DNA from 4 places in the Chelatococcus sp. HY11 genome. Region 1 is predicted to be linked to each of the others. Evidence: predicted binding sites of a transcription regulator. Region 1 holds the regulator's gene; each other region holds the start of a gene.
The links. Region 1 encodes PhoB, which activates phosphate uptake and scavenging genes when phosphate is short. Its sites were predicted from a motif close to TGTCATNNANCTGTCAT; they were not measured.
Positions count from the first base shown of each region.

Region 1 (2,200 bases):
CAGGCCCCGGACGCCGGCTAGCGACCGGGGAGGAAAGCGCCCCGTCTCCCATCTGCAGAAATTGATATGTGCCGGAACGGAAGACGCTTTTCGCCTTGAGCCCTCACACGAGGTTCTTGGGGAAAACGGCAGGTGTGGCGGGGGGACTCTTGCCCCCGAGTCCGGGCATATTGTAGTTTCGCCTTCAACGACTACGACATCTCGTGTAGCGGAACTTATCATTCGCGTTCGTTGTCAACATGCAACGGGGTTTGGCTCCTGTCGGGCTGGCCGCGAAAAATAAGGGATTCCGCGCACTGCAACCGCTGACGGAGAAGGCGATGACCGACCCGAGCCAATCTTGGAGCGATGAGCGCGTAGAGCTCTTGCGCAAGCTCTGGTCTGATGGCCTCAGCGCCAGTCAGATCGCCGCCGAACTGGGCGGCATCACCCGCAACGCCGTCATCGGCAAGGTGCACCGCCTCGGCCTGTCCGGGCGCGCGAAGAGCACCGCCAGTTCGGCGCCACGTCCGCGCAAGCCGGTCCGGCAGCCCGGTGTCACGGCTCCGGCCCCGGCCGCCACCACGTCGGGCCCGATGCGGACCAATGCGGCGCTCGCTCCCCAGCCTGTCGCCGAGGCCGCCCCGGTGCTTGTGCGCCTGCCTCAGCCCCGCGAGGACGTGGTGATCCCCATGTCGGAGAGGGTCACCATCATGGAACTCCGTGAATCCATGTGCCGATGGCCCATGGGCGATCCGACGACGCCGGAGTTCCGCTTCTGCGGGGCGCGTTCGGAACTCGGTATGCCCTATTGTTCGCACCACGCGCGCATTGCCTATCAGCCTGTCGCCGACCGCAGGCGGGATCGCAAGCGGGCTTGATCTGAAGCCGCTGCCCGGGCAACCGCGGATAGCCGGCAAATATAGGGGTCCTGAAGAAGGCCGCCACGACGCGATCGTGGCGGCCTTTTTTGGGAGTGAGACGACGGGACTGTGATCGACCGGCTTCAGCCAGCCTTGGCGAAGGTCTCGTCGAAGGAATAGCCGGCACCGCGCACCGTGCGGATCGGATCGGGCCGGCGCATGCGGTTGATGGCCTTGCGCAAGCGCCCCACATGCACGTCGACGGTCCGCTCGTCGATATACACGTCGTGGCCCCAGACCCGGTCGAGAAGCTGCTCGCGGGTGAAGACACGACCTGGGCTCTGCATCAGGAACTCGAGCAGCTTGAATTCCGTCGGTCCGAGATGCAGTTCCCGGCCGCCGCGCTTGACCCGATGGGTTTCTCGATCAAGTTCAATGTCACCGGCGACGAGCTGCGCCGCGACCTGTCCAGGCTTGGCGCGCCGCAGCAGGGCGCGGACGCGCGCCAACAGCTCCGGCACCGAGAAGGGCTTGACGATGTAGTCGTCGGCACCGGTGGCGAGACCCCGCACACGCTCGGTCTCCTCGCCGCGTGCCGTCAACATGATGATCGGCAGCCGCTCGGTCTCCTCGCGCGCACGGATGCGCCGGCACAGCTCGATGCCGGAAAGTCCCGGCAGCATCCAGTCCAGCAACACGAGATCCGGCACCGCCTCGCGCAGCCGGATTTCAGCCTCATCGCCACGGGCGACGCTGTCGACGGTATAGCCCTCGGCCTCGAGGTTGTAACGGAGGAGCAGCGTCAGCGGCTCCTCGTCCTCGACGATCAGAATACGTGGTCCCATCGAAAGTCCTATGGTTCCACTGTTGTCCTGGCCCCCCGGTTCACAGGATCAGTGGGATCAGTTGCTGGGATCTGTTGGTGCCTTGGTGAAGCTTGAGGTATCGCCCTTCGGGCGGTCCACGGACAGCGTGACGCCTGTCGCCAGATAATGAACCGTCTCGGCGATATTGGTGGTGTGGTCGCCGATGCGCTCAATGTTCTTGGCGAGGAACAGAAGGTGCGTGCAGAACGTGATGTTGCGCGGATCTTCCATCATATAGGTGAGCAGCTCACGGAAGATCGACGTGTACAGCGCGTCGATGCGGTCATCACGCTGCCAAACGTCGAGCGCCTGCGCGTCATCCCGCTGCACATAGGCATCGAGCACGTCCTTGAGCTGCTCCTGCACGAGATCGCTCATGTGCTGCACGCCGATCACGAGCTTCTGCGGCTGTGCCTCGCCGCTGATGGCGACGACGCGCTTGCTCGTGTTCTTGGCGAGGTCGCCGATGCGCTCGAGATCGGCCGCCACGCG
Region 1 covers NZ_JAHBRX010000001.1:2,719,324-2,721,523, reverse strand. Annotated here, with positions in the region: gene KIO74_RS12455 (GcrA family cell cycle regulator) at 321-860, shown strand; gene phoB (phosphate regulon transcriptional regulator PhoB) at 986-1,687, opposite strand; gene phoU (phosphate signaling complex protein PhoU) at 1,745-2,200, opposite strand, start outside.

Region 2 (2,200 bases), on a different contig from region 1:
TCGAAGCGTTCCATTACCGCGCGCTCGCCGGCGGTCAGCTGCACCACCCTGTAGGGGCCGGTGCCGACCGGGTGGAGCAACGCCTGGTCGTAGCCCTGTGCCGCGTAGTGTTCCTTCGAGGTGATGCTGGCTGTGCTGAGCGACATAAGGGATTCGAACAGAGGCTCCTCACGCTTGGTATGGATGCGCACCGTCAGAGGATCCACGACTTCAACATGGTCGAAGTTGTAGTGAAATGTACCCCAGGCCGAGGTGTATTCCGGATCCTTGCCGCTGAAGATCGGGTCGAGCGAGAATTTGACATCCTCGGCATCCATCGTCGTACCGTCGTGCATCTTCACGTTCGGCCGCAGCGTCATTTCCCAGACAGTGGGCGCGACCTGTTTCCATGAGGTGGCAAGGCCCGGCTGGAAGGTGAGGGGCCGGGCGAAAGGATCGCGGGTTACCAGCGTTTCATAGACCTGGTAGAGCATCGGCGCGCCGTCGTTGCCCCAGAAATTGGGCGCGAACTTCGACGGAAAGGTCGGCAGCGCCACGCGCAGCCCCTCGGCTGCTGCCGGGGTGAGCAGCATGCTGCCCACCAGTAGCGCCGATGTGAGAACGCTCTTGATTGTCATGGCGTTAGGTTCCTGGTAGCGCCCGTTGGTGGGGCTTGAACAACGCGTACAGGGATCCCCGGGCTCGGCGACAGTTCCGTGACATCGCCCCCGCTGTCGCTTCGCCACGCGCCAATCTTCAACAAAGCGTCACACCAAATCCATTACTTGGTGAACACCAGCTGGATCTGAGGGAGGCGGGCGGGACAAGCGCCATGGTTTTGAGCGAGAAGCGCAGGGAGGCGAGACGGATCGCTGACACGCTGGCCGCGCGCATCGCGTCGGGTGAGCTGCGCACCGGCAACAGGCTGCCAACCCAGGCCGAGCTTGCCGCGCAGTTTTCAGTCAATCGCCATGCCATCCGGCGCGCCATTGAGCTGCTGGAGCAGCGCGGCCTGGCGCGGGGCCGGCAAGGCAGCGGTGTCTATGTAACCGGACCCTTGATCGACTACTATGTGAAGTCACGCACGCGCTATAACGACAACGTGCGCGCGCTGGCGCGGGATTCGCGCATGGAATTGATCGATCTGCAAGAACGCCGCGCCAGTCCAGAGCTGGCACGAGACTTGGCGATGAAGCGCGGTGGACGCGTCTTCGATCTGCATATCCTGCGATGGACTGGACATGACCCGCTGTGTGTCGCACGTCATCTCTTCTCGGCGGATCGCTATCCCCAGCTTCCGGAGCGCTTCGTGGAAGCCAGCGGAATCACCGATCTCATCGGGCGGCTTGGTGTGGAAGACTTCCGGCGCAGCGACACGGCCATTTCGGCGCGCCAGCCGACAGCTGCCGAAGCCAGGATGCTGCACATCCCCCATGATAGCCCCGTCGTGGTGTTGGAGGGGCGCAATGTCGATCTACACGGCGTGCCGGTGGAAATCAGCACGTCGGTTTGGCCTGCCACGCGCATCAAGGTGCATGTGTAAGCCAATGAGGGCCCGAGACCCGGAATGCTGCGCCGCTTGATCGAAGCGATCCTCCGGCTGCAAATCCGGCGCGCGCAGAATGGCGCATGGCTTTGTCGCAAGCGCCTTGCAGCGCTGCCACCGATGATGAGCGGGCGCGAAGTTCGCCTGCTCGTCATCGGGCGATAGCCAAGGCCATTCGACCTTCGCGTGGGCGATACGCTCGCGAAGGTCGGTCAAAGAACGCGGAAGATGTGACCCGCGTTCTCTCGAACAGCCACATCAGATCGTTGCGACGGTGGCGGATCAGTGATGCGCGTCCGCCAACGCGGCGGTGGCGTCCGGCGCGGTGGGGCTCAACGCCTTGAGCGGGATAACGCGCGGCTGGTCAAGGCCTGCGAGCGTCATAAGGTTGAAGCGTGTGAAGTTCAGCCCTGTGTAATCGCGGATAAAGAACAGCTTCCTGTCCAGATCAGACAGGCTCGTCCAGGAGGTGAACTCGGTCGCGTAGGAAGCGGCTGCCTCCTCCTTCAATCCCTCGACCTCAAGATGGCTGCCACCCTCCCGCGGATAGTCGATGGTGACGCCGCGGGCCCGGTCGAACGTATTGAGAATATGCGCGAGCGTTCCCACCGCGGCGTCGGGGGTGGCGGCCTTCTCTGTATGCTGCGCATAGTAGGCAGCGCGTACGAAGCGCCC
Region 2 covers NZ_JAHBRX010000002.1:700,984-703,183, reverse strand. Annotated here, with positions in the region: gene KIO74_RS24210 (ABC transporter substrate-binding protein) at 1-617, opposite strand, end outside; gene phnF (phosphonate metabolism transcriptional regulator PhnF) at 812-1,522, shown strand; gene KIO74_RS24200 (hypothetical protein) at 1,547-1,690, shown strand; gene KIO74_RS24195 (linear amide C-N hydrolase) at 1,808-2,200, opposite strand, start outside.
Region 2: the regulator PhoB is predicted to act here: its motif matches at 685-701, upstream of phnF (phosphonate metabolism transcriptional regulator PhnF).

Region 3 (2,200 bases), 770 kb from region 1:
ATAGTCTGGCCCGCGAATAGTTTGGCCGCGCGAGTCGAAATAGCGGTCGGCCTTCAAAAAGGTGCCGGTGATGATGGCCTGCCCCTTGCCCTCCGGCAGCGTCCAGGCGCCTGCTTGCGCGGTGCGGCTGGCGAACAGCAGAAACGCGACAAGCAGGACCACCACGAGAAACCCGGCGAGGCGCAGCACCTGTGGCCAGCCGCAATGATAGTCATGCGTGCCTGCCCACGAAATGCTGTGGGCCGCTGGCCGCGTGTTCGCGCCACGATCGAGTGGGAGGCGTACCAGGCGCGCGGTTGTCGTCCGGCCCCGGGACCGCGCCGTTCGCTTGTAACCCATGGTTTCGGGGCTCAGGGAGCGTCAGGCAGGCGGATATATGAAGAAGGCCGCAAGGCCGCAGCCAGTGAAAGCTCTGGCATCACGCAATATCTCCATGAAAAATGAATACTATTGATCGAGAATGATGTCGTGAGGGGTAAAAAACCGTGTTATTACAATGGCAAAGAAGGAAACTATGAAGCCGAAAGGGATATATCTGCGTAAAATCTGGCTGCTATGACCTAAAAAGTCGACGTTGCTTAGATTGCATATAAGACAAATATCTCATCTGTCAGGCTTCCTCGATGCCATAAGTGTCATCGAAGTTTCATGACAGACTGAATAGGTCGAGCTTAACGCAACCGCAAGTGCTGTCCAGTCCCTGATGCCCGATCCAAAGGGCGAAGTGTCGGAGAACCGCCACAGTTTCATGCGGACTACGGATGGCCCTTGCCAGTCACGCGTACGTCTGCGCGATGGTGGCGATCACGGAGCTGGACGGGGGCCTCGAGACTTTGCATGAAAGATGGACCATGAACGTGCGTGCCGACCTCATCGAAAATGCCCGGCTCGTTCTGCCGGACCAGGTGCTGGAGCCCGGGTGGCTTGCGATCCATGATGGCGTGATCGTCGATATCGGCGAGGGCAGGGCGCCGGAGCGTGGTATCGATCTTGGCGGCGATTTTCTGTTGCCGGGGTTTATCGAGCTCCATACGGACCATCTCGAGAGCCATTTCCACCCGCGCCCGCGCGTACGCTGGCACCCGCTCAGCGCCGTGATGGCTTATGATGCCCAGATCATCGCCGCCGGTGTGACGACGGTCTTCGATTCCCTCAGGGCGGGTTCCGACACTGAGGGCGGCATGCCCAACAGTGATCTGTGGAGCCTCGCGGAGGCGCTCGACGAGGCGCGGGACGGCGGCTATCTGCGCGCCGAACACCGCACGCATCTACGCTGCGAGGTCGCCACCCACGACGTCATCGACGAGGTGACCCGCTTTGCCGGGCGCTTCCCGATCCATGTCATTTCACTCATGGACCATACCCCCGGCCAGCGGCAGTTCCGCGACGTCGAACTCTGGAAAATCTATTTCACCGGCAAGACCGCCCGCACCGAGGCCGAGGCCAACGCCGTGGTCGAGCGGCGTCTGGCGCTTCATCAGGCGAACGCCTCGCGGCATCGCCGGGAACTCGTCGCCTTCGCCCAGGCACATGATATCGCCTTGGCCAGTCATGACGATGCCACGGCCGAGCACGTCGTTGAATCGATCGCCGACGGTGTCGCCATCGCCGAGTTCCCGACGACCCATGAGGCAGCGGGGCTGTCGCATGAGGCCGGCATCCGGGTGATGATGGGCGGGCCGAACGTGGTCCGTGGCGGGTCCCACTCCGGCAATATCGCGGCGGAGGACCTGGCGCGTGAGGGTCTGCTCGACATCATCTCCTCGGACTATGTGCCAGCCAGTCTCGCTATGGCGGTCTTCATGCTGGCCGAGCGCGTCGAAAGCATCAGTCTGCCCGAGGCCGTGCGCATGATCACGCTCAATCCCGCACGCGCCGCCGGCCTTCACGACAGGGGCGCCATCGCGGTTGGCCAACGGGCCGATTGCCTTCAGGTGCATCTGGCCGGCAACGTGCCGATCGTGCGCCGGGTGTGGCGGCAGGGAGAGCAGGTTGTTTAGGCGGCAGGTCTTCCAGGTGGCAGCTCGGTCTTCCAGGTGGCAGGTCGGTCGTCCAGGTGGCAGGTCGGTCGTCCAGGCGGCAAGTCGTCCAGCGGCAAGTCGTCGAGGTCGAGTGGTGAAGGGGGCGCCTGGGCCTTGCGGGAGGGGCGCTATCATTTGGAGTGCCCGAATTTTGTTTCTAGCCTGTGTCGGATGCGATA
Region 3 covers NZ_JAHBRX010000001.1:1,949,509-1,951,708, reverse strand. Annotated here, with positions in the region: gene KIO74_RS09005 (hypothetical protein) at 1-189, opposite strand, end outside; gene KIO74_RS09000 (alpha-D-ribose 1-methylphosphonate 5-triphosphate diphosphatase) at 852-2,000, shown strand.
Region 3: the regulator PhoB is predicted to act here: its motif matches at 634-650, upstream of KIO74_RS09000 (alpha-D-ribose 1-methylphosphonate 5-triphosphate diphosphatase).

Region 4 (2,200 bases), on a different contig from region 1:
ACATCTTGTCGATATTGGCGGCCTCAACCATCAGGAAGAAGCCGTCGGGGTTCTTCGACAGCTGGTTGAGCGCGGCCTGCGTCATCTCGACAAGACCGGGCTGGTTCGGGAACTTGTCGACCGTGCCCTTCTTCAGGAACTCGCGGTCGAGCGTGGAGTCGAGATTGCCGGTGTGGAAGAGACCAAGCACCTTGCCTGTGTTGGTGCCAGCGGCGTTGACGAGCTCGGCCTTGTCGGTCGCGAGCGTATAGCCGGCGTCACGGAAGGATTTCACGAAATCCTTCTCGTCCTTGCGCTTGGAGCCGGGTGTGGACTTCGGCAGGAAATATGCGGAGCCGCCGCCGAGCACGACGTCCGGCTTCACCTCCAACATCATCTCGGTGATCTCGGCCTTGTCGGCGCGTTTGCGGGTATGGGCGACGACTGCGGCCGGCGTCGCGTCCTGCAACTCGGAGTTAGTCACGATGCCGACGGACTTCTTGGTCTGGCGACGCAGCGCCTCGGCCAGCGTTTCGACCTTGGGGTCGTCGAAGCTGTCGGGCGTGCGATCGGCGTAGACGCCGAGGGCGTTCACGGCCGTCTTGTGGCCGGTCATATAGGCGGACATCGTGTTGGCGCTGTCGGTGGCCACGGCCTCGGTGGAGGACGTGCCGATGAAGGCCATACGGTCGAGGTCGTCCATGTTCAGGCGGCCATTCGCCTTGCCCTCGCTCATGCCCTTGGACATGATGCGGGCTGCGGTGCGATGGGCCACGGACAGGCCGTCGCCGATCAGGAAGATCACGTTCTTGGCCTTCGGCTTGTCGGCGGTGCCGTAGACGTCCCAGGTGACGCTCTTCGTCTGGGGACCGGCCGAGACCTCGACCTTGTAGGCGCCGGGCGTGGCGAGCGCCAGGCCGCGCAGGACGAGCGCCGACCCGAGCACCTTGTCCTTGGCGCCCTTTTCCTCGGCCACGAACTGGGCTTCCTTGCCGAAGACCGTCTTATAGTCCTGGCCGTTGACCGTGACCTTGATGTCCTCGGGCTTCACCACACCATCGAACTCAACCTTGAAGTCGAAGGGCGAGGAGGTGAGGATGGTCGCGCGATCCAGCGGATAGACCGTGGCTGCTTCTGCGGCGCCGGCCAGCGCCGTGGTCGCGAGCAGCGCGACAAGAAACTTGTTCATGGGTGCCTCGTAGAGCATCGGATGATCGATGTCCGGCGTATAGCCCCTTCACATGACACTTCTATTGCGGCCCGAAAAGCTTATCCGGCAAGGTATCGATAGCCGCGGAGCCACAAATCGCCTGCCCGCGCCTTGGCTTTTGTGAAGCTGGCCCGGAGGGCGGGTTGACAGCGCTGCCTTCCACCCGAATGCTTCGCTATCCAAAGCAATTCCCGTTGCCGGATTGATCAAGATCAAGCCTGTGAGAAGCTGACGCGCTACGGTTCGTCATCAAAAGAACCTCGTTTTTGCGAATTGTTTTCCTGTGATTGGTAGGTAATGCCGTGGAAAAAGATGGTACCTTGAGAAGCGAGCCCCGCGCGCGCGCCGTTGAGGCGCCGGTGAAGGACATCAGCCAGGTCATGCCTTTTCCGGCGCAGCCCTCCTCGATGCGGGCAAAGACGCAAGCCGTGCCTCCGGCTTCCACCGCCGTCCCCCGCGCGCTCAATCAACCCGATGGAGGTGGGGACGAGGCCTTCAAGGCCTTCGACCGCATGCGCGAGGCGCTGACGGCGCAGATGACCGGGGGCCTGTCGCCGGCGGCGATGGCGCTGGCCCTGTTCGATTGGTCTATCCATCTGGCTCATGCGCCGGGCAAGCAAGCCGAGCTTTTGACGAAGGCTGTCCGGAAGGCCACCCGCTTCGCGGGTTATGTGTCCATTGCGAGCCATGATACCGAGACACCGCCTTGCATCGAGCCTCTGCCCGGCGACAACCGTTTCGCGGGCGAGGCTTGGCAGAAGCCTCCCTTCAACTTCCTGGTCCAGGCCTTCCTGCTCAATCAACAGTGGTGGCACAACGTCACGCGCGACGTGCCCGGCGTCACTCCGCACCATGAGGATGTCGTCTCATTCACGGCGCGGCAGCTCCTCGATGTGGCGTCTCCTTCGAACAATATTTTCACCAATCCGGAGGTCATCGCCAAATCCTGGCAGACTGCGGGCCTGAATTTCGTGGAGGGTTGCAGGAACTGGCTGGACGATGTCAGCCGCC
Region 4 covers NZ_JAHBRX010000002.1:405,356-407,555, reverse strand. Annotated here, with positions in the region: gene KIO74_RS22900 (alkaline phosphatase) at 1-1,168, opposite strand, end outside; gene KIO74_RS22895 (PHA/PHB synthase family protein) at 1,597-2,200, shown strand, end outside.
Region 4: the regulator PhoB is predicted to act here: its motif matches at 1,221-1,237, upstream of KIO74_RS22900 (alkaline phosphatase).